DNA from 4 places in the Bacillus sp. EB106-07-01-XG149 genome. Region 1 is predicted to be linked to each of the others. Evidence: riboswitches for the same ligand, from Rfam matches in the RefSeq annotation. Region 1 holds a riboswitch; each other region holds the start of a gene.
What was found. Region 1 has a riboswitch for S-adenosylmethionine ahead of AC3WTA_RS26960 (ABC transporter permease). Riboswitches for the same ligand answer to the same signal wherever they lie in the genome.

Region 1 (7,369 bases):
ATCCTGCAACACGTTTATATTCCTTATTCCCTTTTTCTTTCTCAATCATCTCTTGTGGTAAGCCACTTAATAAATCTAATTCTTTTGATTTGTACAATTGATACGCCGTTTTAGAGTCTGGAATAATACGAAACTCAATTTCTTTTAATGTTACCTTTTTATCATAGTATTCTTTATTTTTTTGTACTGTAATTGCTTGGTTATGCTTCCATTCTTTTAACTTGAATGGTCCATTTGTAATTAACTCTTTTGGATCTGTTTTTAATTTATTGTTATCATCAATTGATTTTTTAGATAATGGAATAAATAATGAACTCGCTAATTTTTGTTTAATAGAAGCAACTGGGTGCTCAAGTGTTACCTTTAATGTTTGAGGATCAACAACTTGAATACCAACTTGGCTTTCTTCACCTTTTCCAGTATTATACGCCTCTGCACCTTTAATAAAGTACATTTCTGTCCCATTCATAGAACCCGTTTTCGGATTTAATAATCGCTTCCATGCAAATTCAAAATCATTTGCTGTAATAGGAGAACCATCTGACCATTTAATATCTTTCTTTAAATGGATTGTATATTCAGTTCCATCTGCATTTACTTCTTCTTTCTCTGCTAATTCATTTTGATATTTCCCATCACTATCTTGCGTATATAAGCTTGAGAATAAATGTCCAATTACATAACCTGATGTGCTATCTGTTGCAATTGCGGAATCGAGTGTATATGGATCGCTACCAATATTCGTTACTAATCGATCTCCTTCCCCCTTACCAGCACTCGCCTTTTGCGCCTCTTTTTTACCGCAAGCGACAGAAGTAATTGCTAATACGGTCATAATGACAAATAATAAAAATTTCTTCATCCTACATTCTCCTTTAACCCGAAATTTTTGGTGTTGATGCTAATAATGTTTTTGTATAAGAATGTTGAGGATTACGGAATACTTCATCCGTATTTCCAAATTCAACAAGTTCTCCTTTATATAAGACAGCTACCTTTTCACATAAATAGTGAACCATCGGCAAATCATGCGCGATAAATAAATATGTATAGCCTTGTTCCTTTTGAATCTTTTGCAACAAGTGCACAATTTGGATTTGAAGTGAAACATCTAACGCTGAAATTGGTTCATCCAGAATTAATACTTCTGGCTCACATAATAACGCCCTTGCAATAGCGATCCGTTGACGTTGTCCTCCGCTAAATTCGTGTGGGTATCGATCAATATATCGTCTATCTAATCCAACACGTTCTAGCGCATCACCTGCTACCTCATCTTTCAATCCTTTATCTCCTAAACCGAATGAAATATATCCTTCTGTTACGCTATCGCGTACTTTCCAGCGCGGATTTAATGCAGCTGTTGAATCTTGAAAAATGAATTGTACTTTCTGCAAGAAATCTCGCTTATGAGCTGATTTCAACTTGTGAACAACTTGACCGTTATAATCAATTTGACCAGACGTTAGGCTCTCGATCCCAGCTATGAGCTTACCAAGTGTTGTCTTTCCTGAACCACTTTCTCCAATAATGCCAAGCGTTGTTCCTTTCGGGATAGAAAGTGATATATCTTTTAGCGCTATGATTTCTTTCTTTTTACTTCCATACGTTTTCGTTACTTGCTTTACAGTAATTAAATCTGTCGTCATGAGGCATTCACCTTCTCTTTTGATTTCGCTTGGTCATGCTCTAGAACATGTTGCCAACAATGTGAACTGTGTTCCCCAGAATATGCTGTTCTATCAGGGAAACGATGAACACATTCTTGTATTGCTACTGGGCATCTATTTACAAATGGGCACCCAAAGCTATTTAACGTTTCAATTGATGGTGTTGTTCCCTCAATGGCCCTAAGTACCTTTTCAGAATCATCCATATTCGGAATAGCTTGCAATAAACTTATCGTATATGGGTGCTTAGGTGAACCTATCACTTCTTGTATCGTCCCTTTTTCAACAACACGTCCCCCGTACATCACAACTACTCGATCTGCTACTTCACGTACAAGTGCCAAATCGTGGGTAATTAATAAAATACTCGTATTTTGTTTTTCTTTTCGCTCTTTTAATAACCCCATAATTTGCTTTTGAATCGTTACATCTAATGCAGTTGTAGGCTCATCTGCAATAACGAGCTTTGGGTGACACGCAAACGCAATTGCTAAACAAATACGTTGCCTCATACCTCCGCTTAATTGATGTGGGTACTGTTCAAAACGTTTCTCTGCTTCATGTATCCCTAAATCATTTAATAAGTTAATCGCAATTTCTTTTGCTTCTCTTTTCGATTTTTTCTCATGTTGCAAAATCACTTCTGTAATTTGCCTTCCTACTTTCATCGTCGGATTTAAAGAGGACAGAGGGTCTTGAAAGATAAACGAAATATCTTCCCCTCGAATTTGATTCCATTCTGATTCTTGTAAATTCGTCAATCCTTGAGATTGGAAAGAGATGCTTCCGTCATCAATGTGAATAGATTCTTGATTTAATCCGACAATAGATTGTGCTGTAACACTTTTTCCTGAACCACTTTCTCCTACAAGTGCAACGATTTCACCTTCATTAATAGAAAAGGAAACATGCTTCACAATTGCTTGCTTACTATTCTCTTTTTCAACGGCCAATGTTACGTTTTCTAAAGATAAGAGCTGTCCCATGTTTTTTCTCCTTTCGATTCCGTTTTACAATCTTCGGATCAATTGCATCTTGCAAACCATCACCAATTGCATTAAATGCAAACATAATGAGTGCAATCATGATTGCTGGGAAGAATAATTGCCACCATTCTCCGCTTAGTAGTGTCCCGAGTGCATCGTTCGTCATCGTTCCCCAGCTCGCTGCTGGTGATTGTACTCCGAGTCCGATAAAGCTTAAAAATGATTCTGAGAAAATAGCTGCTGGAATTGTAAATGATAAATTTACGATAATAATGCCTGTTAAATTCGGAATGATATGTCCGTATATAATCTTCATATGCGATGTACCTAATCGCTCTGCTGCAATAACAAATTCTCTTTGTTTTAAAGACAAGACTTGCGCTCTAACGAGACGTGCCATGCCAATCCATCCTGTTAACGCAAGAGCAATTATAATTGTAAAAAGTCCTGGTTTCATCACGATCAATAGTAAAATAACAATTAATAAATATGGGATACCATATAACACTTCAATCCCTCGTATAATCCATTCATCTATTAACGTTCCAAGACGATTACGCCCTCTTACATATCCGCTAAAACCTCCGATCAGTACACCAAGACCTATGTCTAGCGCTGCTGCTACTAATCCAACTGTTAGTGAAATTTTTCCACCAGCCCAAGTACGCGCCCATATGTCTCTTCCTAAATCATCAGTTCCGAACCAATGCTCGCTACTAGGAGGTAAATTAGTTGCTTCTTTCACTTGTTCACTCGCAGTAAATGACGTTAAACTTTCGCCAACCAGTGAGAAAATAATAATTAGTAATAACGTCACTGCCCCTAAAACTGCTATAGGGTTTGATATAAACTTGCGAAACACTTCCTTCTTTCGACTAATCGTTTGCTGATCTTTATTTATCGTTAATTCTTTTTTCTCCTCATTCGTTAATAACTGTTTATTGATTTCATAAGCTCCCATTTAAATGTCCCCCCTCCTTACGTAATAGAACGAATACGCGGATCAACAATACGGTGAATAATATCTGTAATGAAAATACAAGAAATTAATAATGCACTATAGAAAATCGTTGTTCCCATAATGACCGGATAATCCCGGTTAAAAATACTATCTACAAAATATTTTCCTAGACCAGGAATGGAAAATATTTTTTCAATAACGAAAGTCCCTGTTAAAAGTCCAGCCATTAACGGTCCAACAAATGTAAGTACTGGAACAATCGCATTTCGAAGAGCATGTCTTATAATGATTTTCTTAATTGGTATGCCTTTCGCTATCGCTAGCTTAATATAATCACTCTGCAAAACTTCAATCATATTAGAGCGAACAAATCTTGTAATAACCGCGATTGGTCCTAACGCTAATGCGAAGGATGGCAATACCGTATGTTCGAATGTGCCCCAAGACGCTACTGGTAAAAGTTCAAATTGAATAGCAAATACTTGTATAAATAGTGGTGCTAAAATAAAACTTGGAATAGAAATACCGAGAATCGCGAGTAAGCTCACACTATAATCAATTACTTTCCCATGATATAGAGCTGCAAATGTACCTGCTGCAATTCCGACTAATAATGAAATAACAAGTGCTTGTAAACCAATAATCGCTGAGGGACCAAATCCTGTCGTTATAATTTCTGATACACCTTGACCTGTGGATTGAACAGATTCACCAAAATCAAAATGAACTACGCCATCTAAATAAGCAACATATTGATTCCATAACGGTTCATCAAGGTGATACTTCGCTCTCATGTTTTGTATCACTTCTTCAGGAAAGATTTTCGCATCTGATGAAAATGGATCCCCTGGAATGATATGCATAATCAAAAATGTTACTGTTGTAATGACCCATAGCGTGAACACCATAACCGATAGTTTTTTAATAACATACACTTCAATAACCCCCTAAACAAATGTGTTTACTTTGTTTTATTGACATATTTGTTCCTATTACTTTTCCGCTTCTTAAAACACAAAAAGCCTTGATCTTAAAAAATAAGATCAAGGCTGAATAAACGAAGGCCCATCACTTATCTTTCAAGACTTGCTTGCTGGAATTAGCACGGTGTTCCTGTTACAGAACCCGCTGCTGAGGTGTCATAGGGCCAGTCCCTCTACCTCTCTGGATAAGTAAATTGCTATATTATTATTTGGTTCAAATTGTATATTTTGAATTATAATTCTGAAAAAATGAAAAGTCAATCAAATTGGATATATTTAGAAAAATAAGTTTTTATTTCTTACTACTATAGAGTTACCCTTAACAATCCGTTATACTTGTCATCATCGGCTTCTATAAAGTGAAACTTTAATCAGTGGGGGTTTTACGGGATAAACTCTTTATTAAAAAGAAACGTATCATTTCTTTTTATACTCCATTCGATAATATTACCGGACAAATAACCTCTGCATTTCACGAAGAACAGAATGTATTAGTATCCGAGAATGAAGACGGAGATGGTAAGAAGAAAAAATAACCTTGCGCGTGCGCAAGGTTATTTTTTCGTTTCTGCTTGAAAACGTTTATAGTATGTTGATGCTGTTGCAAAGTTAATTTCTATATCACGAATCAATGATGAGTCTTCTTCTTTAGCTAACTTCTGTAATTTTTTCATTGCTTGTTCCGATTCATTCAAGAAACCAGCGTATACCTCATGTTCTTGCTCTTTCGACTTTGGAACACGAATTTCTTTACGTATATTATCAATATCTTCTAGCATGCTAGTCGTTACTTTTTGCACATCTTCTTTATAGTTAGCATTCGTTATTTCCTTACCGCCCTTTTCTTTTGCCACTTCAAATAACTGTAGTGCTTTATTAATTTCTTTATTCATTTTCATATCGTATTTTTCATGTACTGCACGGTATTCTTTCATCTCTTCTGTTTGCTCAGTAGATTGCTCTACCTTTTCTTTCGGTTCTTTCGTATCTTTATTTCCATTACATCCTGCTAGAAGGATCATACTTCCCATTACAGCAATACCCAAAACCTTCTTCATCTCTTCTTCTCCTTTTATCTACAGCTACTACTCATTATAGTTTCTTTTATCTCCACTTGTTATTATACCGAGAACATCCTACTTTTTACACTTAAGACGCTACCTTAATATACACACCAACATTTTTGTCACAGTATCGTCACTTTATGCAAATAACTTTTGCATCACCTTACAACACTGTATAAGTTATTTCAAAGAAATGAAAAAAGAGCTGATTCAACACATGTTTGAATCAGCTCTTTTTTTATTAAGCCTCTAAATTTTGTCTTTGTTGCAGTTCAAACTGCTTCTCACTTCTTCTGGCCATAAATAGATAACATAACACAGCACCAATTTCACAAAGAGCTATCACAACCCCCATCGGTAATGCGGTGTTGCTTCCACCAATACCTACTAACGGTGCAACAAGTGCTCCTGAAATGAACTGTAATAAACCTAATAAAGCCGATGCCGTTCCTGCAGCTTGTTTCTGGTTTCTCATCGCTAATGAGAAACCAGTTGTTGATACAACCCCGACACTTGATACAACAAGGAATAACGAACATAAAACACCAATTAAACCTATTCCTAGTACAATTGTCAGTAGTAAAGATAAACCACCAACAGCTGCAATAATAATACCGGAAACGAATAAAGTTTTCTCATTCACTTTCCCCGCTAAACGACCCGTAACCTGACTAGCAATAATAATACCGATACCGTTAATCGCAAAGAATAAACTAAATTGCTGTGGTGATGCTCCGTATATGTTCTGCAACACAAATGGTGAGCCCGAAATGTATGCAAACATTGCCGCCGTTACTAGCCCTTGTGACAATGCATATCCCATAAACAGACGATCCTTTAACAGTTTTCCGTACGTCGCCAACGTCCCTGACAATCCACCTGTTTCTCTTTCTTCAGGAGGTAATGTTTCACGTAATACGAAAGTAGCTGATATTAACATAAATACACTAATTGCCCCAAGAACGATGAAGACACCGCGCCATGTTGTGAACTGTAGTAATTGTCCCCCAATAATCGGTGCTAAAATAGGCGCTGCTCCGTTTACTAACATGAGCAACGAGAAAAACTTTGTCATTTCAGAACCTGAATACATGTCACGTACCATTGCACGTGATATAACAATCCCAGCCGATCCTGAAGCTCCTTGTAAGAAGCGTAATAACACTAAACTCCAAATAGATGGTGCAATAGCACAAAGTAAAGAAGAAGCAACATAAATAATAAGAGCGATAATAAGAGGTTTGCGCCTTCCGTAAATGTCACTAATTGAACCAACAAATAATTGTCCTACTGAAAGCCCAAGCAAACAAGCTGTCAATGTAAGCTGTGCAAGAGATGCGCCTGTTTGTAAATCATCCGTTAATTTTGGTAAAGAAGGCAAATACATATCAATAGATAATGGCCCAATCGCCGTAAGTGTCCCTAATACAAGAATCATCCATAACCTATTTGTCTTTACAGGTTTATATATTTCGTGATTAACTCCATTCACTTTTTCCGTTCACCCTTTCCGATAAATACTAAATCGTAACAATTATAGTTACAACATAAACATACGTCAAGTATAGTGCATTTTCCTGTTTCATACCGTAAAAAAAGCGATAGAATTTCTATCGCTTTACTTTTTCAAATTGCTATTTGTAAATTTAGATACGGAAGACATCGCCTCTCCTGTATCTAAATATGTGATTTGAATTGGATCTCC
Region 2 (7,369 bases), on a different contig from region 1:
CAGCCTCTTCAAATTTCCCTTCTGCTACTAATCGTTTAAATTTACGTGACCCAATAACATTTGTTCTTTCACCAACAAATAATGGTCTCATAGAGTCATCATATTGAAGTGCCTCTAATCCACTAACCCCGTGTCCATCTCTTTCGTGGTGTTCACGCGGCTTAAGAGAAACTAATGCAGATTTCATTGCTTTTATATGTTCTGGTGTTGTGCCACAACAACCACCGATAATATTAACCCATCCTTCTTCAGCAAATCGCTTCACTTTTTCAGCGAGTGAAGATGGTGATTCATGATAATGTCCATCTTCATCAGGAAGACCTGCATTTGGATAACAAGAAATGTAACACTCCGACAAATCAGATAGTGAACGAATATGGTCTCTCATAAACTCCGGACCAGTCGCACAGTTTAATCCAACAGATAGTGGCTTCATATGTTCTACTGATAAGTAAAAAGCCTCAATTGTTTGCCCGGCCAGAGTCGTTCCCATCGGTTCAATCGTTCCTGAAATCATAATAGGTACAATTTTATTTAGCTCATCAAAAGCTGCTTGAATTCCAATATAAGCAGCCTTCACGTTACGCATATCTTGACTCGTCTCAACGAGTAATACATCTACGTCGCCATTTAATAAGCCTCTTGCCTGCCTTGTATAGGCTTCAATTAATTCTTCAAACGTTACACCACCAGTAACACTAATCGCTTTCGTTGTCGGCCCCATTGCTCCCGCAACATATACTTCTTTTCCGCTTTCGTTGACCGCTTGCTTTGCTAAACGTGCTGCCTTCTCATTTAGTTCCTCGTCTAAATGAGACAACGCATAATCACTTAATACAATGTTTGTCGCCCCAAATGTATTTGTTTCAATAATATCCGCTCCAGCTTCAATATAAGCTTTATGAATCTTTAAAATGACATCAGGTCTTGTTTCTACTAAATATTCATTACACCCTTCGTACTCTTCTCCTCCGAAATCTTCCGCAGTTAAGTCCTCTTGCTGGATCATTGTTCCCATTGCACCATCTAATATTAAGATGTTATTTTGTAATTTTTCTTCTATACATTTCATCAGTTAATACCTTCTTTCACTTCTTGCTTTTCTCTCACATATTTAACAAGATGTTCTGTAATTTCATATTTTAGAAATGGTGTAATAAGATAAATGCCGTTAAAATATTTCATCGCCACATCGATCAATTCTTGTGAAATGCGAATCCCTTCCTCAATTGCTGCCTCTTTCGTTTCATGTCCATCCATTCTCTCCCTTATTTCTTCAGGTAGAGTAATACCCGGCACCTCAAAATGAAGGAAATCTGCATTCCTTTTACTTATTAATGGCATAATCCCAATAAAAATAGGTTGTTCCAAATGCTTTGTCGCTTCATACACTTCTTCAATTAACGCGATATCATAAATTGGCTGAGTTAAGAAATATTCCGCTCCAGCATCTATTTTCCGTTCCATCCGCTTAACCGCTGCTTTTAAATGTCTTACATGCGGATTAAACGCACCTCCCACTGAAAACCTTGTTGCTGGACCTATTGATTTCCCTAAAATCGAGCGTCCGTCGTTCATTTCTTTAATCATTTTAATGAGCTCAATAGAGGACAAATCATATACAGAAGTGGCACCTGGAAAATCACCAACGCGTGCTGGATCACCAGTTAAAGCTAACACTTCTTCCATACCTAACGCCGATAAGCCTAATAAATGAGACTGTAGTCCAATGACGTTATGATCTCTACACGTTAAATGCGTCAATACCGGAATATCGTGCTTCGTTAATAATGCCCCCATTGCCATATTCGAGATGCGAGGCGATGCTAATGAATTATCTGCTAGAGTAATAGCATCTGCACCAGCTCTTTTCAATGCTCTTGCTCCTTCAAAAAATCGCTGCGTATCTAATGTTTTCGGTGGATCTAATTCCACTACTACTGTCGTTTGTTTTTTTGCTTTCTCTGCTAATGTGACATGAGCTTTTGAACGTTTCTCGTGTGTATGAACTACTTTCGGTCTTTGAATCGTATCCTTTTCTATTACAGGTGTAACATTTGCAATTGCACGTTTCATACTTTCAATATGTTCTGGAGTCGTGCCACAACAACCACCTAATAACCGAATACCTTGCTCAATAAATTTCGGTGTCATCGCTTCGAAATAAGCTGGACTTCCCTCATATACGTAACGTCCCTCCACATAATTTGGGAGACCTGCATTCGGATATGCTGACAAGTACCCATTTTGCGGAATCGATATCATTTTAAAAGCTTCCGTCATGTGAAGTGGCCCTAGTTGACAGTTCAATCCAACAACATTTGCACCGTAATCTAAAAGCTGTTTTAATATTTCATTTACATCATTTCCATTTTGAGTTGTACCTGCCTCATGCAATGCTAATTGAGCTACAATTGGAATATTCGTTTGTTTTCGTAACACCTGAACAGCATGAAGTAATTCAAACTCATCATAGAAAGTCTCTAATAGCAGTCCATCAACCTGTTCTTCTAGTAATGCACTTGCCTGCTCAAGTAGCATAAATTCTCGCTCCATATCAGTTGTTGTAACAGCTCCGATATGTTTCATGCCACCAATTGTTCCTAAAATTGCATTTCTCTCTGTCACAGATGCTTTCGCCAATTTTACTGCCGCTCTATTAATTTCAGTAACTTGATTTTCTAAACCATACATACGTAATTTCGCTTCATTTGCTCCGTACGTATTTGTTTGAATTACATCAGCCCCAGCAGCTACATATTGCTTATGAATCGATATAATTAAATCCGGATCAGATATATTTAATTCTTCAAAACTACTTTGCAAGCCATGTGAATGTAATAACGTTCCAACCGCGCCATCACCTATTACAATTCCTTTTGATAATAAATCTAGTAATTTCACAAATCTCCCTCATTTCCATCAATATAAAAACCCCCTCTTCACTTTGAAGAGGGGGACATAATCAATCCTCCTCTTATCATGCAAAACATTCGTTTTGCAGGTATTAGCACCGTTTCAAACATTTTGTTTGAAGGTTGCCGGGTTTCACAGGGCCTTTCCCTCCACCGCTCTCAATAAGAGTTTGTCTTTATTATTTTATTTATGTAGCTAAAAGGAAATACGTTCCCCTTTTAACAATGTTTGTTAATTTTTTAATAAATTTAGCATGCACAAATGCAAAAGTCAATGACACTTGCGGAAAAATAAAAATTATTTAAAATAAAGTTGCAATTCAATTATCTTTTGTTGTAAAGTTAAAAACATAATAAAATTTCATACGAACATTCTTATCTAGAGAGGTAGAGGGACTGGCCCTATGACGCCTCAGCAACCATTAACATTTGTTAATAAGGTGCTAATTCCAGCAAATTGTGAAAGATTTGACAGATGAGAAGAAGACTCTATTCAAACCGAAAGCCTTCTTCTTTAGAAGGCTTTTTTTATTTTACCCCGCATTAACGGGCAGTAAGATTCCCAACTCAAAATTCAGCTAGAACAAAGAAGTTAGGTGGGAATCGACTGCCCGTAAAAGCCCGATTGGTGAGGACTGATAATCAGTGGGGAATGCCCCCCTCACTGATTAAAGTTTCACTTTACATTCACTTAATTGTTAATTTAAAAAGGAGGAATTTTCACATGTCAACTATTGAAACAAAACTAGCACAAATCGGAAACCGGAGCGAAACTACAACAGGAACTGTTAACCCACCTGTTTATTTTTCAACTGCTTATCGTCACGAAGGAATTGGTAACTCTACTGGCTTTGACTATTCACGAACTGGCAATCCAACTCGTGGTCTTTTAGAGCAGGCAATCGCAGACTTAGAATATGGTGAACAAGGTTATGCCTGTAGTTCAGGGATGGCAGCTGTTCTCCTCGTCCTCTCCCTATTCCGTTCTGGAGACGAACTTATTGTATCCGAAGATTTATACGGGGGCACTTATCGATTATTTTCTGAGCATGAAAAAAAGTGGAACGTTCGATGTAGATACGTAAATACACAATCTATTAAACAAATTGAGCAAGCTATCACAACTGAAACGAAGGCTATTTTCATAGAAACTCCAACTAATCCGTTAATGCAAGTTACCGATATTGCCGCTGTCGCAACCGTAGCCAAAAGACACGGACTACTTCTTATTGTAGACAACACATTCTATACGCCTTATATACAGCAGCCATTAACAGAAGGTGCCGACATTGTACTTCATAGCGCAACGAAATATTTAGGGGGACATAACGATGTCCTAAGCGGACTTGTCGTTGCAAGAGGAAAGGAACTTTGTGAGGAAATCGCTCATTATCATAATGCCTCTGGTGCGGTCTTAAGTCCATTTGACTCATGGCTATTAATTCGTGGTATGAAAACGTTAGCGCTTCGCATGAGACAACATGAAGAAAATGCAAAAGCAGTTGTTGCTTATTTAAATGATGAAGACGGGGTGACAGATGTATTTTATCCTGGAAGAGGCGGCATGATCTCATTTCGTCTGAAAGATGAAACATGGATTAATCCATTCTTACAATCTTTATCCTTAATTACATTTGCTGAAAGTCTTGGTGGTGTTGAAAGTTTAATGACGTATCCAGCAACGCAAACACATGCTGATATTCCTGAAGAAATCAGAACAGCAAACGGTGTATGTAATCGTCTTCTGCGATTTTCCGTTGGCATTGAAAATAGTAACGATTTAATTCAAGACTTAAAGCAAGCCATTAAACTTGTAAAAGAAGGTATAAGAATATGAGTTATTCTATAGATACACTCTTACTGCACAACCAATATAAACATGACTCGCAAACAGGAGCTGTTAACGTTCCCATCTATAATACATCAACATTCCACCAGTTTGATGTAGATACGTTCGGAAAATATGACTATAGTCGCTCTGGTAATCCAACTCGTGAAGCTCTTGAAGATATCATTGCTTTATTAGAAGGAGGAACAAAGGGGTTTGCCTTCGCATCAGGAATTGCAGCGATTTCTACTGCATTCCTCCTTCTTTCACAAGGCGATCACGTACTCATTTCAGAGGACGTATACGGAGGCACTTATCGAATTATAACTGAAGTGCTCTCCCGTTACGGTGTGTCACATACATTTGTTGATATGACCAATTTAGAAGAAATAAAGCAAAAAATTAAGCCAAATACAAAACTCTTTTATGTGGAAACACCCTCTAATCCACTTTTAAAAGTGACAGATATTCGTGCTGTTTCTAAACTTGCAAAATCTATTGACGCCCTTACTTTTGTTGATAATACATTTTTGACACCACTATTCCAGAAACCACTTGATCTTGGCGCCGATGTCGTTCTTCATAGTGCCACAAAATTCATTGCCGGTCATAGTGATGTTACTGCCGGATTAGCTGTTGTAAAAGATGCCGAACTCGCTCAAAAACTTGGATTTTTACAAAATGCATTTGGCGCTATTTTAGGTCCTCAAGATTGTTCTCTCGTACTTCGCGGTCTAAAAACATTGCATGTACGTCTTGAGCATTCAGCTGCAAACGCCAATAAAATTGCACATTATTTACAAGAGCACGCTAAAGTTAAAAATGTCTATTATCCTGGCTTACAAACACATCTTGGATTTGATATTCAACAATCTCAAGCTACATCAGCTGGAGCTGTCCTATCTTTCACTTTACAATCAGAAGACGCACTCCGCCAATTTTTATCAAAAGTAAAATTACCTGTCTTTGCAGTTAGTTTAGGAGCTGTCGAATCGATTCTTTCCTACCCAGCTAAAATGTCACATGCAGCACTGTCGCAAGAAGCTCGTGATGAAAGAGGGATTTCTAATTCATTACTTCGGTTATCCGTCGGCCTTGAAAATGTTGACGATTTAATATCCGATTTTGAAAATGCCCTTTCTTATGTAGAAGAACCTGTAAATGCATAGAACGAACAGAAGATATGAAATTAAGTTTTCATATCTTCTTTTTTATGCCGTTACGTATATTTTTTACTTTTCGTATAGTTCATAAAAAAACGAAAGAGCACCATCTATTTCTAAATAATGAATTAATTGATATATTAAGAAGTAAAAAAGGGGCAAAAATAATGGATACTTGTGCAGATGTTTTAATCGTTATCGATTTACAAAATGGAGTATGTTATAGCGAAGAGCATTTATTCGATTTACAAAATTTACTTACAAAAGTAAATAAAAGAATTTCTTCATACAGAAAATCAAATAAACCAATCATTTTTATTCAACATTGTGATGATGATTTAGTACCCGAAAAAGAACTTTGGGCTATTCATGCTGATCTAGATGTTCAGGAACAAGATTTTTTTGTAAGAAAAACACATGCCAATTCATTTTATAAAACAAACTTGAAAGAGATTTTAGAACAATTATCTGTACACCGTATTGAATTTTGTGGTGCCCAAACAGAGTACTGTATGGATGCTACGATTAAATTTTCCCATGGACTAGAATACGAAAACTTCATGGTACAGAAAGCAACCTCTACGTTAAATAATCCGTTTATGTCCGCAAAAGAGACAATTGATTTTTATGAGAACATATGGAACCGCAGATTTTTAAAGCTGATAAAAGATGAACTCTAGAATACATAACTACTTTCTTGGTAATTCTAAAATTTATCAGCTATACTCAAATATTTTGTTATCACCATAAAGAAGCTAACTACATTCAGCTTCTTTTCTTTTAACCTGTTTTATATTCTATATATAGCATTATAATTCCTTTTTCTTATTATTTTAAAAATTTTGTATATTCATTTGAAAGAATAAGAAAATCATGATAAAATTGTGTTACAAATATATCTATATCTTTCAATTTTTAAAACGCATCGAAATTTTCACCCAAAAGTGTCATTTTACAAAACCATGCAAATTTATCTACTTTATTTACATCAGGGTCTCTTTTCTTACAATTTCTTTACTTTAGGAATTTTTTTCTGCAACAACTGTTTTCTTTTCTTTAATTTTTTGGTATGTATAGTATGGTATAACAGCTCACACGGAGGTGGAAAAGAACATGTTAGAAACCTTTCAAAAAGAAATAGAACTATATGAAAGCAATGCAGAATTATTGAAAGTACTTGCTCATCCTGTTCGCTTATGTATTGTAAAAGGATTAATTGAACGTGGTCCAAGCAACGTTTCTACAATGTACACTGGCTTAAACATGCCACAATCTACAATTTCACAGCATTTAGCAAAATTAAAAAGTGCTAAAATCGTTTCAAGTGAAAGAAAAGGATTGGAAATTTATTACAAAGTAGAAAACGAGACAATTATTCAACTCGTTCGCGTATTATTAGGTTAAGAGCTCATAAACAGAGAAAAAGGGCGTATTTTATATTTTTTATCTCATATCTTTAATAT
Region 3 (7,369 bases), on a different contig from region 1:
TGAAATGTTTCAAACGGTGTATAAGCAATATAATTCTCTTCACACTTTGTAATAAGGAAGTCGCGAGCAAATACTTTATCTGCTTGTTTCGCAGCTTGTAAATCAGTAATTGAATCTCCAATCACAATATGGAAGTCATTCGTATCACTTAATTTACGGATTAAAGATGATTTGCATAATCCGCAATGATTTTGACAATGATGATCACAAGGATGAGGCCACTTAACTGTAATGAATTCATTTGAAAAGTCTGTTTCATTACAGTAAATTTGCTCTTTTGGAATGATTCCTTGTAAGAGTGGATAGACGAAGAAATCCATTCCACCTGATATAACGTAAAAAGAAATGTTATTTTCATTTACAAATTGTATAAATTCATGAAAACCACTACGGATTTCAGCAGTTTCTATTAAAAATTGAATCATATCATCGTGTAGACTAGTAGGTATTAATTGAAATAATTGAGAAACACCTTCTTGAATAGACAGCTCTTGTGATAAAATTCTATTCTTTACTTCTTCGGCTTCTGGTGGTGCAAATTTTTCCATAATGGACATAATGTTATCATTATTTGTAATCGTGCCATCGAAATCACAAAATACTTGAATACTCATAATTTCACCCCATGAGAGGGATTTCCCCATATTTGAAGTGCACTATGCAAATTTATGTCATCTACTTCATGGAGTGGTGTATTTTGCAAAGTAGCATTAATTGCAGTATGGAAAGCTTTACCGCCCCCTTGCGCTCCACTCGGATGTCCATGTATCCCGCCGCCAGCATTAATAACAACATCTTTACCGAAATCTCGTAGAATAAAGGGAACGAAACCAGGGTGAATACCAGCAGACGGAACAGAAAAACTCTTCTTGAAAAATGCATCGTCTTCAGTTAAATATTTTGAGATAGCAAGAGCCTCCTCTTTTTCTAGAGCAACACTTCCGTATGGAGATGGGAATAATGAAAAGTCAGCCCCAGCATAACGTAGTAGCTTTCCTAGTAATAATGGAGAGGAAACTCCATATAACTTGGATGCTGAATAAGCACCACTTACAGCAGGGTGTGCCATAATAGGAACTGGGATTTCATCATCTTCTGCAAGTGATTGTAGTACATCTAGTCCGTAAGCAAATACGTTAAATAATAGAATATCTGCCCCAGCTTGCACTGCGCGTTTCGCATTTTCTTTTAAATCAAAAGTTCGTCCTGTTAAATTTACGGCATATAACGTTTTATGTCCGTATGTTTCATATACGGATTGTAAAACTTCTTTTCCAGATACAATGCGTTTCGTAAGTGGTGTTAATGTATTCTCAAATAATATTTCATCATCTTTTACTATATCTACACCACCAATTGCTTGATCGCGTAATTGCGTTTTTAAATAACCAATATTTCGTCCAATCATTCCTTTAAAAATACTCATTAAAAGGGGACGCTCATGCACTTGTAAAAGATTTCGAATACCATCTATCCCGAATTTTGGACCAGGGAAATATTGTTTTAACTCGTCTGAAAATGTTAAGTCGATTAATTTCACTTCACCATCAAGTGATAGCTTTCCGAATGTAGTTGTTAAAATTGCTGGTAAGTCCGGACTGAAGTTTAATAACGGATATTCGATTTTAATAATCCCGCGTTTAACTTTTTTACGTAAATACGAATTGGTATGTTCTTGTTCAGCTAGTTCCTCAACATGAATGACGTTGCCTTTATGGTGTTTTAATTGTTCTTGCAATAAGTGTGGCAAATGAGTCCAAGAGCCAATTGTTAAACCGAGTGCAATTTGCTCGGCCTTTTTTTCTAAGTTATGTGAATCATCATGGATTAAATACGTTGCTATAATTCCGCTCATTGTTAAAACCTCCTAGTTAAATAAAAAAACCTCTCAGCTAAGGAGAGGTTTTTTTACAACCAGCTCCTTATCTGTCAGCATAATGCTGCGAGAATTAGCACCGTGTCTACAATTGTAGATCGGTTGCCGGGTTTCGTCGGGCTCGTCCCTCCACCTGCTCTTGATAAGAAGTATTTAGAAATGTTTAAATTTTTAAGATAACTGAATTTTGTCAGATATTTTTCATGTTGTCAATTATTTTTTGAAAAAATTTAATTTATCAATTCGATTAATGGCTTCTCGTAATCTATCTTCTGTATGCAAGAGACCAACACGGACATATCCTTCGCCATGTTCACCAAATCCAACACCAGGAGCAACTGCAACGTGTGCTTTTTCTAGTAAAATATCAGAAAATTGCTCAGATGTATATCCTTTCGGAACAGGAAGCCATGCAAAGAATGAGCCTGTTGGAATATCTACATTCCAACCAATTGAGTGACAAGCTGAAACAAGAGCGTTTCTTCGAGATTCGTAACTATTTACAAGGTCTATTACGCAAGACTGTGAACTTAATAGTGCTTCGCGGGCAGCATCTTGAACTGCACCAAAAATACTAACATACATATGATCTTGTAATAAGTTAATTGTCTCAATCACACTTTCATTCCCTACAGCAAAAGCGATGCGCCATCCAGCCATATTGAAAGTTTTCGATAGAGTGTAAATTTCAATACCTGTATCTTTACCACCGTCTGCTTGCAAGAAACTAACAGGTTTTTGACCATCGAATCCAATAGCACCGTAAGCAAAATCATGAATGACTAATATATTATGTTTATTAGCAAAATGAATGGTTTCATCAAAGAAATCTTTTGATGCAGTAGCACCGGTAGGATTATTTGGATAGTTTAAAAACATTAACTTTGCACGCTCAGCGGTAGTGGCATCAATTTTTGTATAATCTGGTAAAAAATTATTTTCTGCAATAAGCGGCATTGTTTCAAATTGTGCTTTTGCTAAAGCAACTCCTGATAAATAATCTGGATAGCCTGGATCTGGAACGAGAATAGTATCACCAGGGTTTGTAAAACAAAGTGGTAATTCTACTAATCCAGCTTTTCCACCAAACAAAATAGCAACTTCTGTTTTTGGATTTACTACTACATCATATTCGCGTTGATAGAATGTTGCCACGGCTTCTTTTAAACTTTCGTGTCCGCGAAATGGCGGATATTTATGATGAATGGTCTTTTCAGCAGCATCTTGTAAAGCTTTTACGATATGCTGCGGTGTTGGTTGATCTGGATTACCTTGACCAAGATTAATAACATCGTGACCAGCTGCTACGACTTTGTTAACTTTTGCAACAAGTGAAGCGAAAAATTGTGTTGGCAATGATGTTACTATCTCAGAAGGTTGAAATAATTTCATACTTTCCACCTCTTTTGAAAGTTGTTACAATTCTAGTGACAAATGATATAATCTTTCCAGTATTTTGTAAAGAAAAAATTATGAATGGGGCTGACAAAATGAAAGTCGCATGTATTCAAATGGACATTGTCTTTGGAGATGTAGAAAAAAATATTGAGAATGCTAAAAATAAAATAAGCGAAGCGATGAAGGAAAGACCAGACGTTATTGTCTTACCAGAACTATGGACAACGGGATATGATTTAACGAGGCTTACTGAAATTGCAGATAGGGATGGATTGCAAACGAAAGAAAAGCTGAAAGAATGGTCGAAGCAATATGGTGTACATATTGTCGGTGGGTCTATAGCGAAGCAAACAGAGCAAGGTGTTACAAATACAATGTATGTGGTAAACAAGGAAGGAGAACTAGTCAATGAATATAGTAAAGTACATTTATTTCAGCTTATGGATGAACATAAATATTTAATCGCTGGAAATAGTACAGGTGAATTTAAGCTAGATGATGTAGAGTGCGCCGGTACAATTTGTTATGACATTCGTTTTCCGGAGTGGATGCGTGTTCATACTGCTAAAGGTGCAAAAGTTTTATTTGTTGTAGCAGAATGGCCATTGGTTCGTTTAGCTCATTGGCGTTTGCTATTGCAAGCAAGAGCAGTTGAAAATCAGTGTTATGTTGTTGCATGTAATAGGGCAGGAAAGGATCCGAATAATGAGTTTGCCGGTCATTCTTTAATTGTCGATCCTTGGGGCGAAGTTGTTGTAGAAGCGAATGAAGAAGAATCAATTTTATTTGGAGAGCTTCATTTTGAGAAAATTAAAGAAGTACGCAAAGGAATTCCAGTTTTTGCAGATCGTCGTCCAGAATTATACAAATAAAATATTGACAAGTGATTTTTATTCTTGGTATAGTCTTCAACATAAAGTTAAAAATTCAAAAAATTATACAACTCTTATCAAGAGCAGGTGGAGGGATTTGGCCCGATGAAGCCCAGCAACCGACCGTAATACCATTGTGAAATGGGGCGTTTATTTACGCCAAAAGGCACGGTGCTAATTCCAGCAGAAAGTAAACCTTTCTGGCAGATAAGAGGGGAGAAGATAAACTTCAAACCTCTTTCTTTGTGGAAAGAGGTTTTTCTACGTCAGAAAAACCTCTGAATTTAAAAAAGGGGGAGAAGACGATGGGATATTATTCATTAACTGAAACAACAGCTATACAATATGCGAAAGAACACGGTTATTTTGAAAAGAAAGCAAATGTAGTTTGTCATGAAATTGGAGATGGAAATTTAAATTACGTGTTCAAATTAGATGATGGAGAGAAGTCTATTATAATAAAACAAGCACTGCCATATGCGAAAGTAGTTGGTGAGAGCTGGCCACTGTCTATAAAAAGAGCGACGATTGAAAGTAAAGCATTACAAATTTTTGCGAAGTATGTGCCGGAATATGTGCCGGTAGTGTACAGTCATGATGAAGAGTTAGCAGTAACGGTCATAGAAGACTTATCAAGGCTAACAATTACAAGAAAAGGATTAATAGATGGAGAGGAGTACCCACTTTTATCCCAACATATTGGTCGCTTTCTAGCACATGTTTTGTTTTATACTTCAGATTTCGGTTTACAATCAGAAGAGAAAAGAGTGTTAGATAGTGAATTTGTTAATCCAGATCTTAGTAAAATTACGGAAGATTTAGTGTTTACAGATCCGTTTAGTCATTATGATACGAATGATTATGAACCAGAGTTACAACTAGCGGTGGATGAACTGTGGAGTGACAAAAATTTAAAATTAAAAGTCGCGCAATATAAATATAAGTTCTTAACAAGAAAAGAAGCGCTTATTCATGGTGATTTACATACTGGTAGTATTTTTTCATCACCTGCTGAAACGAAAGTAATTGATCCAGAATTTGCAACATACGGTCCATTTGGATTTGACCTTGGTCAATTTATTGCAAATTTATTATTAAATGCACTATCCCGTGAAGAGGAAAAAAGAAGTGTGCTATTTTTCCATATTGAGAAAACATGGAGTTATTTTGTAGAAGCTTTTACGAAATTATGGATTGGAGAAGGCGTAGAAGCATATACGAAAGAGAAACAATGGTTGCCAATTATTTTGCAAAATATTTTTACGGATGCCGTTGGATTTGCTGGATGTGAGCTTATACGTAGAACAATTGGTTTAGCACATGTAGCTGATTTAGATGAAATAGCAAATAAAGAAACGAGAATCCAAGCTAAAAAACAAGCGCTATCCTTAGGTAAAGAACTAATAAAATATGAATCTAAGAGCGCTGACATTCAACTGTTCCGAACGTTATTTCAACAGACAGTTTCTGGAGGGGTAAAAGCATGAGTACAATTGTTACTGTTCCGAGGTCTGTCAGTTGGAAAGGTGATGCCATTGCAGTATTAAATCAAACAAAGTTGCCGCATAGTACAGAATACAAAACATTAACGACGATTGAAGAGGTATGGAAAAGTATTGTCATGCTAGAAGTACGAGGAGCACCTACAATTGGAATTGTAGCTGCATTTGGTTTGGCGCTTGCATCAAAAAAATATAATACTGTACATATGGAAGAATTTCAAAAGAAGTTTAATAGAGATTGTAATTATTTAGGAACGTCACGCCCGACAGCAGTCAATTTATTTTGGGCAATCGATCGTATGAGAGAATCCATTCGAGAAATTACTAAAATAAAAGAAGCACAAAAAATATTAGAAGAAGAAGCACTTCTCATTCAGCAAGAAGATGAAGCGGTATGCCGGAGTATTGGAGAACATGCATTAACATGCTTTAAAGACGGTGATAACATTTTAACAATTTGTAACGCTGGAAGTATTGCAACTGCTAGATATGGTACTGCATTAGCACCGTTTTATATTGGGAAAGAAAAAGGTGTACGTTTACATGCGTATGCGTGTGAAACGAGACCGGTTTTACAAGGCGGGCGTTTAACGACATGGGAATTAAAACAGGCAAATATTGATGTAACACTTATTACAGATAATACGGCAGCGCATGCTATTCAAACGAAAGAAATAAACGCAATTATTGTAGGAGCGGACCGAATTGTCGCAAATGGAGATACAGCAAATAAAATCGGAACAATGAATTTAGCTATATTAGCAAAGTATTTCGATATTCCATTTTACGTTGCAGCTCCGTTATCTACGTTTGATATTACGAAACAAATAGGTACAGAAATTGTTATTGAAGAAAGAGATGAAACCGAAGTTACGAAAATTTTTGAAAAACAAGTGGCGCCAATTGGAACTGATGTTTATAATCCTGCATTTGACGTAACACCGAATGAATTAATTACAGGTATTATTACTGAAAAAGGCATCATACATGGAGATTATAAACGGGAAATTGCATCATTATTTGAAAGACAAGCTAATACATAATAGCTTGTTTTTTTATGCCTAAATGTATTTCGTACTCTTATTTATATAATGAAAGGGGGAGAGAAAGATGGAAGAGTGGATCAGGATGATAGGTAATGTAGGGTTTCCGATTGTTGTAACATTATATTTACTCCATCGTATTGAAAGTAAATTAGATGGGGTAATTGTTGCAATCGAGAAACTCCCTAAACAATTACTAAAGTAGGAAGGTCCTCGCGATAGAAAGTAAAATAAAGTTTGCTCTTCGTGAGCAAACTTTATTTTTTACCTCGCATTAATGGGAAGTAAAAGCCTTCACTTTATTGAGCAGTATAACCACCATCGATAACAACGGCTTGTCCAGTTATACCTCTTGCTTTTTCACTCGCTAAAAACATAGCATAATCAGAGATTTCTTGTACTTGCAATAAGCGTTTTTGTGGTACAAGTGGATAAATAACATCTTCTAAAACATTTTCAAGTGGTACATTTCGTGTAGTAGCTAAATCTTGTAGTTGATTACGTACAAGTGGGGTATCGACATAACCAGGACAAAGCGCATTAACGGTAATTCCGTGAGTAGCGCCTTCTAAAGCTGCAACTTTTGTTAATCCGATTACGCCATGCTTCGCGCTATTGTAGGCGGATTTTCCTGCAAATCCAACGAGGCCATTAATGGAGGCTACATTAATAATTCGG
Region 4 (7,369 bases), on a different contig from region 1:
TTGATTAACATTGAAATTCTAAAAAATACAATTTTATTTTCGTAAAAAGTAAATGAATTTATGTGTTCAGATATTTTAAACATAGTGAAAAAGGAGCAGAGTACACGAAAGAAATCGTAGCTCGCATGGGCCGCGCCGGTACAGTTGGTGAAAGAAGCTTAGGATATCCAGATGCAGGTGCGCATGCGCTTGGAGTTATCTTTACGGAGATTGCGGGTAGTTTGAAATAGGAATGTGAAGATCCCCTCTGCCTTGTGGTGGAGGGGATTTTTATAGTTGATATGTAGAACATTTCTTTCGGTGCTCTCTCTGTAAAATATGAGTTTGTTAATATTTTTGATAAAATCTTATTTCAAAACTACAACTAATATTTCTCAACATTAATATATTGAAAATAGTTAGAATATTTAAGATAATCATTTATGAAGCAATATATTATAAAAAAGGGGGAATTTATTTTGTTACGTCGCTTATCTATTTGTACTTTATTAACAGCTTTTATGTTTACTTTGTTTACATTTAACGGCTCTGCTTTTGCGGCTACGAATACTACTGAAAATAAAACTGTAGTAGCAGCTTGTGCAAAGGGAGGTACGGTAGGTGTATATGGTGCAAAGATGCGCAGTGGTTACACTGTTGGATCACCTGTCTTACATACATTTAATGATGGTGCGAAAATTACTGGAACATGGGTAACTGGTGAATATGTTCAAGGTCATTACAGTAATTCTAAACAGTGGTTAAAAGTTACATATAAAGGGATGACAGGTTATGTATCCCATACAACATTATATAACGTTTGCTCATAAAACTATGTACTATAATAGCTTTTGATGTATTGAGCTAATCTCTTCTAGGGATTAGTTCTTTTTTGTCTCCTAGTTTTTAATGGAGCATTTTTTGAAAAAAACCAACGATTCATTAAATCGATGGTTTTATGTTTATATATTATTCATTTGTATCTATATCAAATTTTTCATTGTTTTTTGCTTATTTGAGACTTAGTTTTTTTGTGATTGCAACTTATCGATTTTCCAGCGTGCTCCTAGAGGATCTAAAGAGCTTTCAATATAAAACATATATTCATCTGCGATACTTGGTACTTCAAAAGCTATTTTCAATTCTACCGTTTCATTTGGTGTAACTTGTATACCAGAAGGGTTTTGATCAAGCACCTTTCCTTCATAGGCCTTTCCGGCTTTTTCATCTTTTAAGTTATATTTTAATTCTGATAGTCCAATCGTTTGACCTCGTACATTTTTTACAGAGACATTAACAACGACGGAATCGTTACTAGCATTTAAATATGCATTTTGAACGGCGGTCAAGTAATAGCCTCCCTTAACACTCTCACCAACTAATAAAATACCTTGTTCCAAGCGGGTCATATCTTCTTTTTCTTCAAAATTTATTAATTCTTCATTTTCATTTTTTGCGGTTGGTTCTTCTATTGGACCATTTTCAACGGCACTATCTTTTTTATCTTGTGTGCAAGCAGCCGTAAAACTGACTAATACTAGAATTAAAGTAAGTAATATGAATGATTTTCTCATAAAATTAATCTGTCTCCTTAAGTTTCTCAATTTTGTGCAACTATACATATAAGATTAACATAATGTCTCATTATTGGCTCAAAATAGGGAATCTTTTAGACACCTTATTCTTTTACTTTTACTATACATTCGATTGGGTCTCACGATATTTGTTAATCTTGTAAATCATTGTCTTAGTAATACCGAGGGTTATTATAAATATATTAATCATATAATTTGTCCCTATCAAAATGAACGTTTCTTGCATCTAATATATTGTAAATATATTTTATTTTGAAAGGATGTGATTATATGGCTCATAAATCTACTGGAGTGTTTCGAGTTCCAGTTTCTGAAAATGGGATTATTCCAACTGCTCTCAACATTATGTTAAACAATGATTCACGCTGTCATACTAGTAATGTAACGGTAACTGTTAAGAGAAGTCGAAACATTTCTTTCCCAACTCAAAATGAATTAGTTGAAATTTCTCGTACTTTTGTTTCTTTAGAACCAAACAGAACGACTAAGATTGTATTGTTTACTCCAGAATTCCAAATAGAAGATTTTCTTGATGTTATCATTAGTGGAAATAAAGATGATGTTAAGGATGTTCTTGTATATTCTTTCTTAGCAGATTCAGCAGGTCACAATCTGCCATCTACTGTTTTTAGAAATGCAGAATACACTTTTGCTTGCTGACACCGTGATGATGTATTCTTTACTGTCATATATTTGAAGGGAAATGTTAAATAGGATTCGATTTAACTTTTATTTGGGTTCTCCAAAGAAGTCTGCTTTAGCTAAATAAACAAGGAACCGACTAATGGGTTCCTTGTTTATTTGCATTTAACATGAAATTTCGTGTCTATTATTCCGAAAGCAACTTTACAGAGGAACAGATTTTTCCTAGTGAAGCAGCACCTATAGATGAAAGTACCCAATATTCCAATTCTAAAGGTAGGCGAAATGCTTGAACGTTACCATCATTAATAACCATCTTCATAATATGTAATTAGTATTATTTTATTCTTTAAATATTTCCGGCTTCTCCACTCTAAATGATTTCACCTCACCACATTCTAAACAAAATGTAGTTAATAGTTTGGAACGTTTCCCCACTGAAAAGAGCCTACTAGAATCATCTTCACAAACATATGCATGATAAGCAGATCCAACTCTTCCTTCTTTAAATGTAGTAGAACCACAATTCTCGCATCGTTTATTTTTCATGCTACTAACACCTCATTTGCTGTGTTTTTAAGATAGAAGTAAAGCAACTTGGTTATACATGATGTTTTCGACATGATACAACATACCCCTTTATATATTCGTAAGTAAAACAACACAATACCCTTATAAATCTCTATAACAATATGATTTTTCATATATCATTTAATGTATATCGGAAAAATAAGTATTAAAGGATTGATTTTTATGATTCTGATGATTATAATAAATGGAAATCAAACAATTCTTATGCTGAGAAGTGGAGGGACGGGCCCTATGAAACTTCGGCAACCTCGTTTTAGACGAAAGGTGCCAAATCCTGCAGGTGAAAAACACCTGAAAGATAAGAGAGGTTCACTTAGTCAAGAAGGCTACTCTTATTTCGATAAGAGTAGCTTTTTTTATGGTTAAAAGTTAAAGGGGGAATAGGTAGTGGAGTACGGTTTTTGGTTGCCGATTTTTGGGGGATGGCTTCGAAATGTAGATGATGAATCTATGCCGCCTACGTTTGAGTATGCAAAACAAACAGCGCAAGCAGCAGAACAATTAGGTTTTTCAACAACACTTATTGCAGAATTAAATTTAAATGATATAAAAGGTGTTTCGGCACCAAGTTTAGAAGCGTGGACAACTGCGGCAGCACTTGCAGCAGTGACGGATAAATTAGAGATTATGACAGCTGTAAGACCTGGTTTCCACAATCCAGCAGTTACAGCGAAAATGGCAGCAAATATTGATCAATTAAGTAATGGTCGTTTTACATTGAATGTAGTTTCGGCATGGTGGGAAGAAGAAGCGAGACAGTACGGCGGGGTATTTACTGCACATGATGAAAGATATGATCGCACAGAGGAATTTGTAACAGTTTTGAAAGAGCTTTGGAAAGAAGAAGAGTTTTCTTATAAAGGGAAGTTTTATGAGCTTCATCATACACATTTAAGTCCAAAACCTGTGCAGAAACAAGGCATTAAGCTTTATGCAGGTGGTGAGAGTGAGCGAGGAAAAGAGGTCATTGTCAACCACGCGGATGCATATGTAATGCACGGGGGAACAGTGGAAGAAGTATCTGTGAAAATAGAAGATATGAAGAATCGTAGAAAGAAAGTTACAGAGGAGCCATTGCAGTCATTCGGGCTTGCGGCTTACGTTATTTGTCGTGATACAGAAGAAGAGGCATTAGAGGAATGGAGACGCATAACGGATGTGAAAGACGATGCTTTAGGTTATGCGGGTTATCAAGACTTTATTAGTAAATCGCATTTGGAACAGCAAGTGAAGCTCAATGATTATTCCGTATCTAATCGCGGGTTACGTCCTAATTTAATCGGAACACCAGAACAAATTGCAGAAAGGATACTTGCTTTTGAAAAAGGGGGTGTTACGTTATTACTTTTACAATTTTCGCCACAGCTTGAAGAGATGAAACGATTTTCTGAAAAAGTAATGCCATTAGTTGAAGCAAAAAGAAAGGAATTGATTACAAATGAGTAAAATTTACATATTACATGAGAATAAGGAATGGACGGATCATTTAGTGAAAAGGTTGGAAGAACTGGAGTTACCGTATGAGGAATGGCTTTTAAATGAAGGAACACTTTCATTAGAACAAGAACCTCCCCAAGGTGTTTTTTATAGCCGCATGAGTGCTTCTTCACATACGAGAGGGCATCGATATGCACCTGAATTGACTGAAGGGGTTCTTGCTTGGTTAGAGGGATACGGGCGAACAGTATTTAATGGGTCTCGTGCATTACGCCTTGAAGTAAGTAAATTAAATCAATATGCAGCATTAAGAAAATTTGGGATACAAGTGCCGAAAACAATTGGTGCTGTTGGCCGTGATCATATAGTAAAAGCAGCAAAGGATTTAGGGGAAGTACCGTTTATTACAAAGCATAACCGTGCAGGTAAAGGCCTTGGTGTTCAACTGTTTCATTCCATTGATGCTTTAGAACAATATTTGGATGGTCCGACGTTTGAAGAACCCATTGATGGAATTACTTTAATCCAGCAATATATTGAAGCGCCAGAACCATATATTACACGTTGTGAGTTTGTAGGCGGTCAGTTTGTATATGCAGTTAAAGTAGATACATCAGAAGGATTTGAACTTTGTCCAGCAGATGCGTGTTCGATTCAAGATGCTTTTTGCCCAGTAGGAGAAGAGAGTAAGAAAGAGTCATCAACAAAATTTGAAATTATATCGGACTTCCAAGAGCCAATTATTGAACAATACAAAGAGTTTTTGGAAGAAAATGAAATTACCGTTGCTGGTATTGAATTTATTCGCAGTTCGGATGGAACAATTTATACGTATGATATTAATACAAACACAAACTATAATTCTGGCGCAGAGTCTGTAGCAAATCAATTTGGTATGCTTGAGCTTGCTACATTCCTTGGAAGAGAATTAGAAAAGCAAGTAGAGTTAGTTAAATAGTATAGAAGGTTCTAGTGAAAACCTTTGTTAAAGTAATCGTGGTCATATGACCAAGTTTAGGATATCCAGATGCAGGTGTGCATGCGTTTGAAGTGATATTTGCGGAGATTGTGAGTAGTTTGAAATAGGCATAAGAAGATCCCCTCTAGCTTAAACTAGGGGGGATCTTCTTATGCCTATATATATTTCAATAATCGCTTCTATTGTATTGAAATAATGGTATCTACATTAAAAAAACGACTTATAAAAGGACTTATCCAACGTAACATATAAATGTATCGTAAAATTGAATAAGTCTATATTTTGTTTTTAGATAGATATAATTTGAGGGTATTTCGATGATATTTCCTCTAATAGAATTGTGTGATAAGCTGCATATAACTATATATTGTTAGGGCGGGAGGTTGCTATCCTTTCTCTGATTTTATATAAGAAAAAAATTATCTGAGCTTTAATGAAAATGGAGAATATATTATATGATTTTAGGAATTTCATATTTTGATATTTTTTGTACTGTAGTGATTGTCTCGTTTTTCTTGATTTTTTGGAGATTGAACGTATGGTATAACAAAAAACATAATGTTCCTAAGGTTTTTCAATGGTTTCCTAGAAAATGGGGTAAAAGAAAAGTTTCAGAGCATTTATCACAATTAAATGAAAAGCTAGCGGCTGAAGGTAAAGGTATTTGGGTTACAATCTATGCTATAGATTTATACATTGTAACTATTCCCTATACAGTCAAAAAATATAAATCTTAATAAATATATTTAAAGAAAGACCTTTTAACTAAAATAAAAGGTCTTTTCTTTTTATAAATTTTAGAAGTGATTTGTTGAGTCCATGTGTTTATGTGGAGAAAGTTACTTGAGTTCGATGAGATAGAGGCAGATTGTAGTCAAGTGAACCGTGTAATAATCAGTTTAGGACGAGGCCTTAGTGAAGGGTAAAAACCAACGGGTATTCCGCAAAAAGTTTGAGAAAAATTAGTAGGAAGAGAATTCAAATCTTTTGACGATTTTAGAGAAGAATTTTGGAAAACACTTTCTGATTCGAGCTATGCGGCAGAATTTAATCCTATGAATATAAAACTTATGAAGGGATAGACTTTCATATTTCACCATTACCAATAATAAAGTGTTATTTTTTATATAGAAATGAATAAGGAACAGAAAAAATTTTAAGTTTAAAGAGCTAAAATGGTGAAATTGTATTGAGAAATTTTTTTGAAACTATAATATTCTGAAAATTAAATGTTTTATCAGCTGATTTTTGTTATTATGTTAGTAATCTATAGACAAAGGAGAAGGGGCTATATGAGTGTACACGTAATAAAAAAGGAAGAAATCACTTTACTTTTACATGATTGGTATCGAGAAATTCGTTCACAGAATTTCGTTAAGGCAAAGGAATTAAAACAAAGTATTGATACAAAAGTTAATAGTATGGAAGAAGATCAAAAGAATACAGAGTTTTATTCACTTTTAGATTTTAGATTTAAAATGTTGAGTGCAGAGTTTTATCCCCATCAATCTGACATATCTAAGAATGATCTAAGAAAAATGAAGTTAGATGAAGCGCCATCAGATGAATCTCTATTATATTATTACCATTTCTTTAAGGCTTCTCATGCTACGGTAAACGGTGATTTTAAAGTGGCTGAAAAGCATTATGGAATAGCAGAATCTTTGTTGGAAAATATTCAGGATCCAATCGAAAAAGCAGAATTTAACTTTAAGCTATCTAGCTACTATTATCATGTTTGCCAGCCTATTTTAGTTATTCAATATGCAACTAGAGCAAGAAATATATTTGAAGGGCTGTACGGATATAGTAGGAAGGTCGCAGCATGTGACAATGTTCTGGGTTTAGCATGTGTAAAGCTAAATGAATTTGAACAGGCAGAAGTTTATTTTATGTCGTCTCTGGATATTTTGAAAAAGCAGAATGAAGAGGAGTTAATGTTACGAGTTAGACATAGTTTAGGGGTTATGTATGCAGAGCAAAACCTATCTGATTTAGCACTTCGTTATTTATCAGAAGTATCACAAAAAATCCCGAATCACTTTAGAGCGATTTTTTTGGAAGCTAGAGAGAATTTAAAGTTAGGGAAAACAAAGCTTGCAGCCTCTTTAATTGAAAAAGGTTTAGTAATCTGTAATGAACTAGA

Region 2: linked by a shared signal. The riboswitch ahead of metI (cystathionine gamma-synthase/O-acetylhomoserine thiolyase) and the one ahead of AC3WTA_RS26960 (ABC transporter permease) in region 1 are both predicted to bind S-adenosylmethionine.
Region 3: linked by a shared signal. The riboswitch ahead of mtnW (2,3-diketo-5-methylthiopentyl-1-phosphate enolase) and the one ahead of AC3WTA_RS26960 (ABC transporter permease) in region 1 are both predicted to bind S-adenosylmethionine.
Region 4: linked by a shared signal. The riboswitch ahead of AC3WTA_RS12555 (LLM class flavin-dependent oxidoreductase) and the one ahead of AC3WTA_RS26960 (ABC transporter permease) in region 1 are both predicted to bind S-adenosylmethionine.

The regions. Positions count from the first base shown of each region.
Region 1 covers NZ_JBYTDP010000012.1:59,277-66,645, forward strand. The annotation lists gene AC3WTA_RS26940 (peptide ABC transporter substrate-binding protein) at 1-862, opposite strand, end outside; gene AC3WTA_RS26945 (ABC transporter ATP-binding protein) at 876-1,649, opposite strand; gene AC3WTA_RS26950 (ABC transporter ATP-binding protein) at 1,646-2,656, opposite strand; gene AC3WTA_RS26955 (ABC transporter permease) at 2,613-3,617, opposite strand; gene AC3WTA_RS26960 (ABC transporter permease) at 3,635-4,552, opposite strand; SAM riboswitch class I at 4,687-4,792, opposite strand; gene AC3WTA_RS26965 (DUF3951 domain-containing protein) at 4,975-5,136, shown strand; gene AC3WTA_RS26970 (hypothetical protein) at 5,155-5,658, opposite strand; gene AC3WTA_RS26975 (multidrug effflux MFS transporter) at 5,906-7,156, opposite strand; gene AC3WTA_RS26980 (DUF3981 domain-containing protein) at 7,283-7,369, opposite strand, start outside.
Region 2 covers NZ_JBYTDP010000002.1:543,680-551,048, forward strand. The annotation lists gene metH (methionine synthase) at 1-1,072, opposite strand, end outside; gene AC3WTA_RS08940 (bifunctional homocysteine S-methyltransferase/methylenetetrahydrofolate reductase) at 1,072-2,904, opposite strand; SAM riboswitch class I at 2,975-3,084, opposite strand; SAM riboswitch class I at 3,288-3,397, shown strand; gene metI (cystathionine gamma-synthase/O-acetylhomoserine thiolyase) at 3,640-4,752, shown strand; gene metC (cystathionine beta-lyase) at 4,749-5,912, shown strand; gene AC3WTA_RS08955 (cysteine hydrolase family protein) at 6,074-6,586, shown strand; gene AC3WTA_RS08960 (ArsR/SmtB family transcription factor) at 7,020-7,310, shown strand.
Region 3 covers NZ_JBYTDP010000002.1:351,354-358,722, reverse strand. The annotation lists gene mtnX (2-hydroxy-3-keto-5-methylthiopentenyl-1-phosphate phosphatase) at 1-614, opposite strand, end outside; gene mtnW (2,3-diketo-5-methylthiopentyl-1-phosphate enolase) at 611-1,855, opposite strand; SAM riboswitch class I at 1,920-2,025, opposite strand; gene AC3WTA_RS07810 (pyridoxal phosphate-dependent aminotransferase) at 2,090-3,268, opposite strand; gene AC3WTA_RS07805 (carbon-nitrogen family hydrolase) at 3,283-4,146, shown strand; SAM riboswitch class I at 4,218-4,360, shown strand; gene mtnK (S-methyl-5-thioribose kinase) at 4,452-5,633, shown strand; gene mtnA (S-methyl-5-thioribose-1-phosphate isomerase) at 5,630-6,691, shown strand; gene AC3WTA_RS07790 (YvrJ family protein) at 6,759-6,896, shown strand; gene AC3WTA_RS07785 (3-hydroxybutyrate dehydrogenase) at 6,991-7,369, opposite strand, start outside.
Region 4 covers NZ_JBYTDP010000003.1:56,543-63,911, forward strand. The annotation lists gene AC3WTA_RS12530 (DAK2 domain-containing protein) at 63-230, shown strand; gene AC3WTA_RS12535 (SH3 domain-containing protein) at 459-809, shown strand; gene AC3WTA_RS12540 (DUF4352 domain-containing protein) at 1,002-1,553, opposite strand; gene AC3WTA_RS12545 (hypothetical protein) at 1,845-2,234, shown strand; gene AC3WTA_RS12550 (hypothetical protein) at 2,559-2,765, opposite strand; SAM riboswitch class I at 3,007-3,112, shown strand; gene AC3WTA_RS12555 (LLM class flavin-dependent oxidoreductase) at 3,195-4,253, shown strand; gene AC3WTA_RS12560 (ATP-grasp domain-containing protein) at 4,246-5,202, shown strand; gene AC3WTA_RS12565 (hypothetical protein) at 5,679-5,960, shown strand; partial or broken gene AC3WTA_RS12570 (pyocin-S2/colicin E7-DNase domain-containing protein) at 6,183-6,299, shown strand; gene AC3WTA_RS12575 (response regulator aspartate phosphatase) at 6,516-7,369, shown strand, end outside.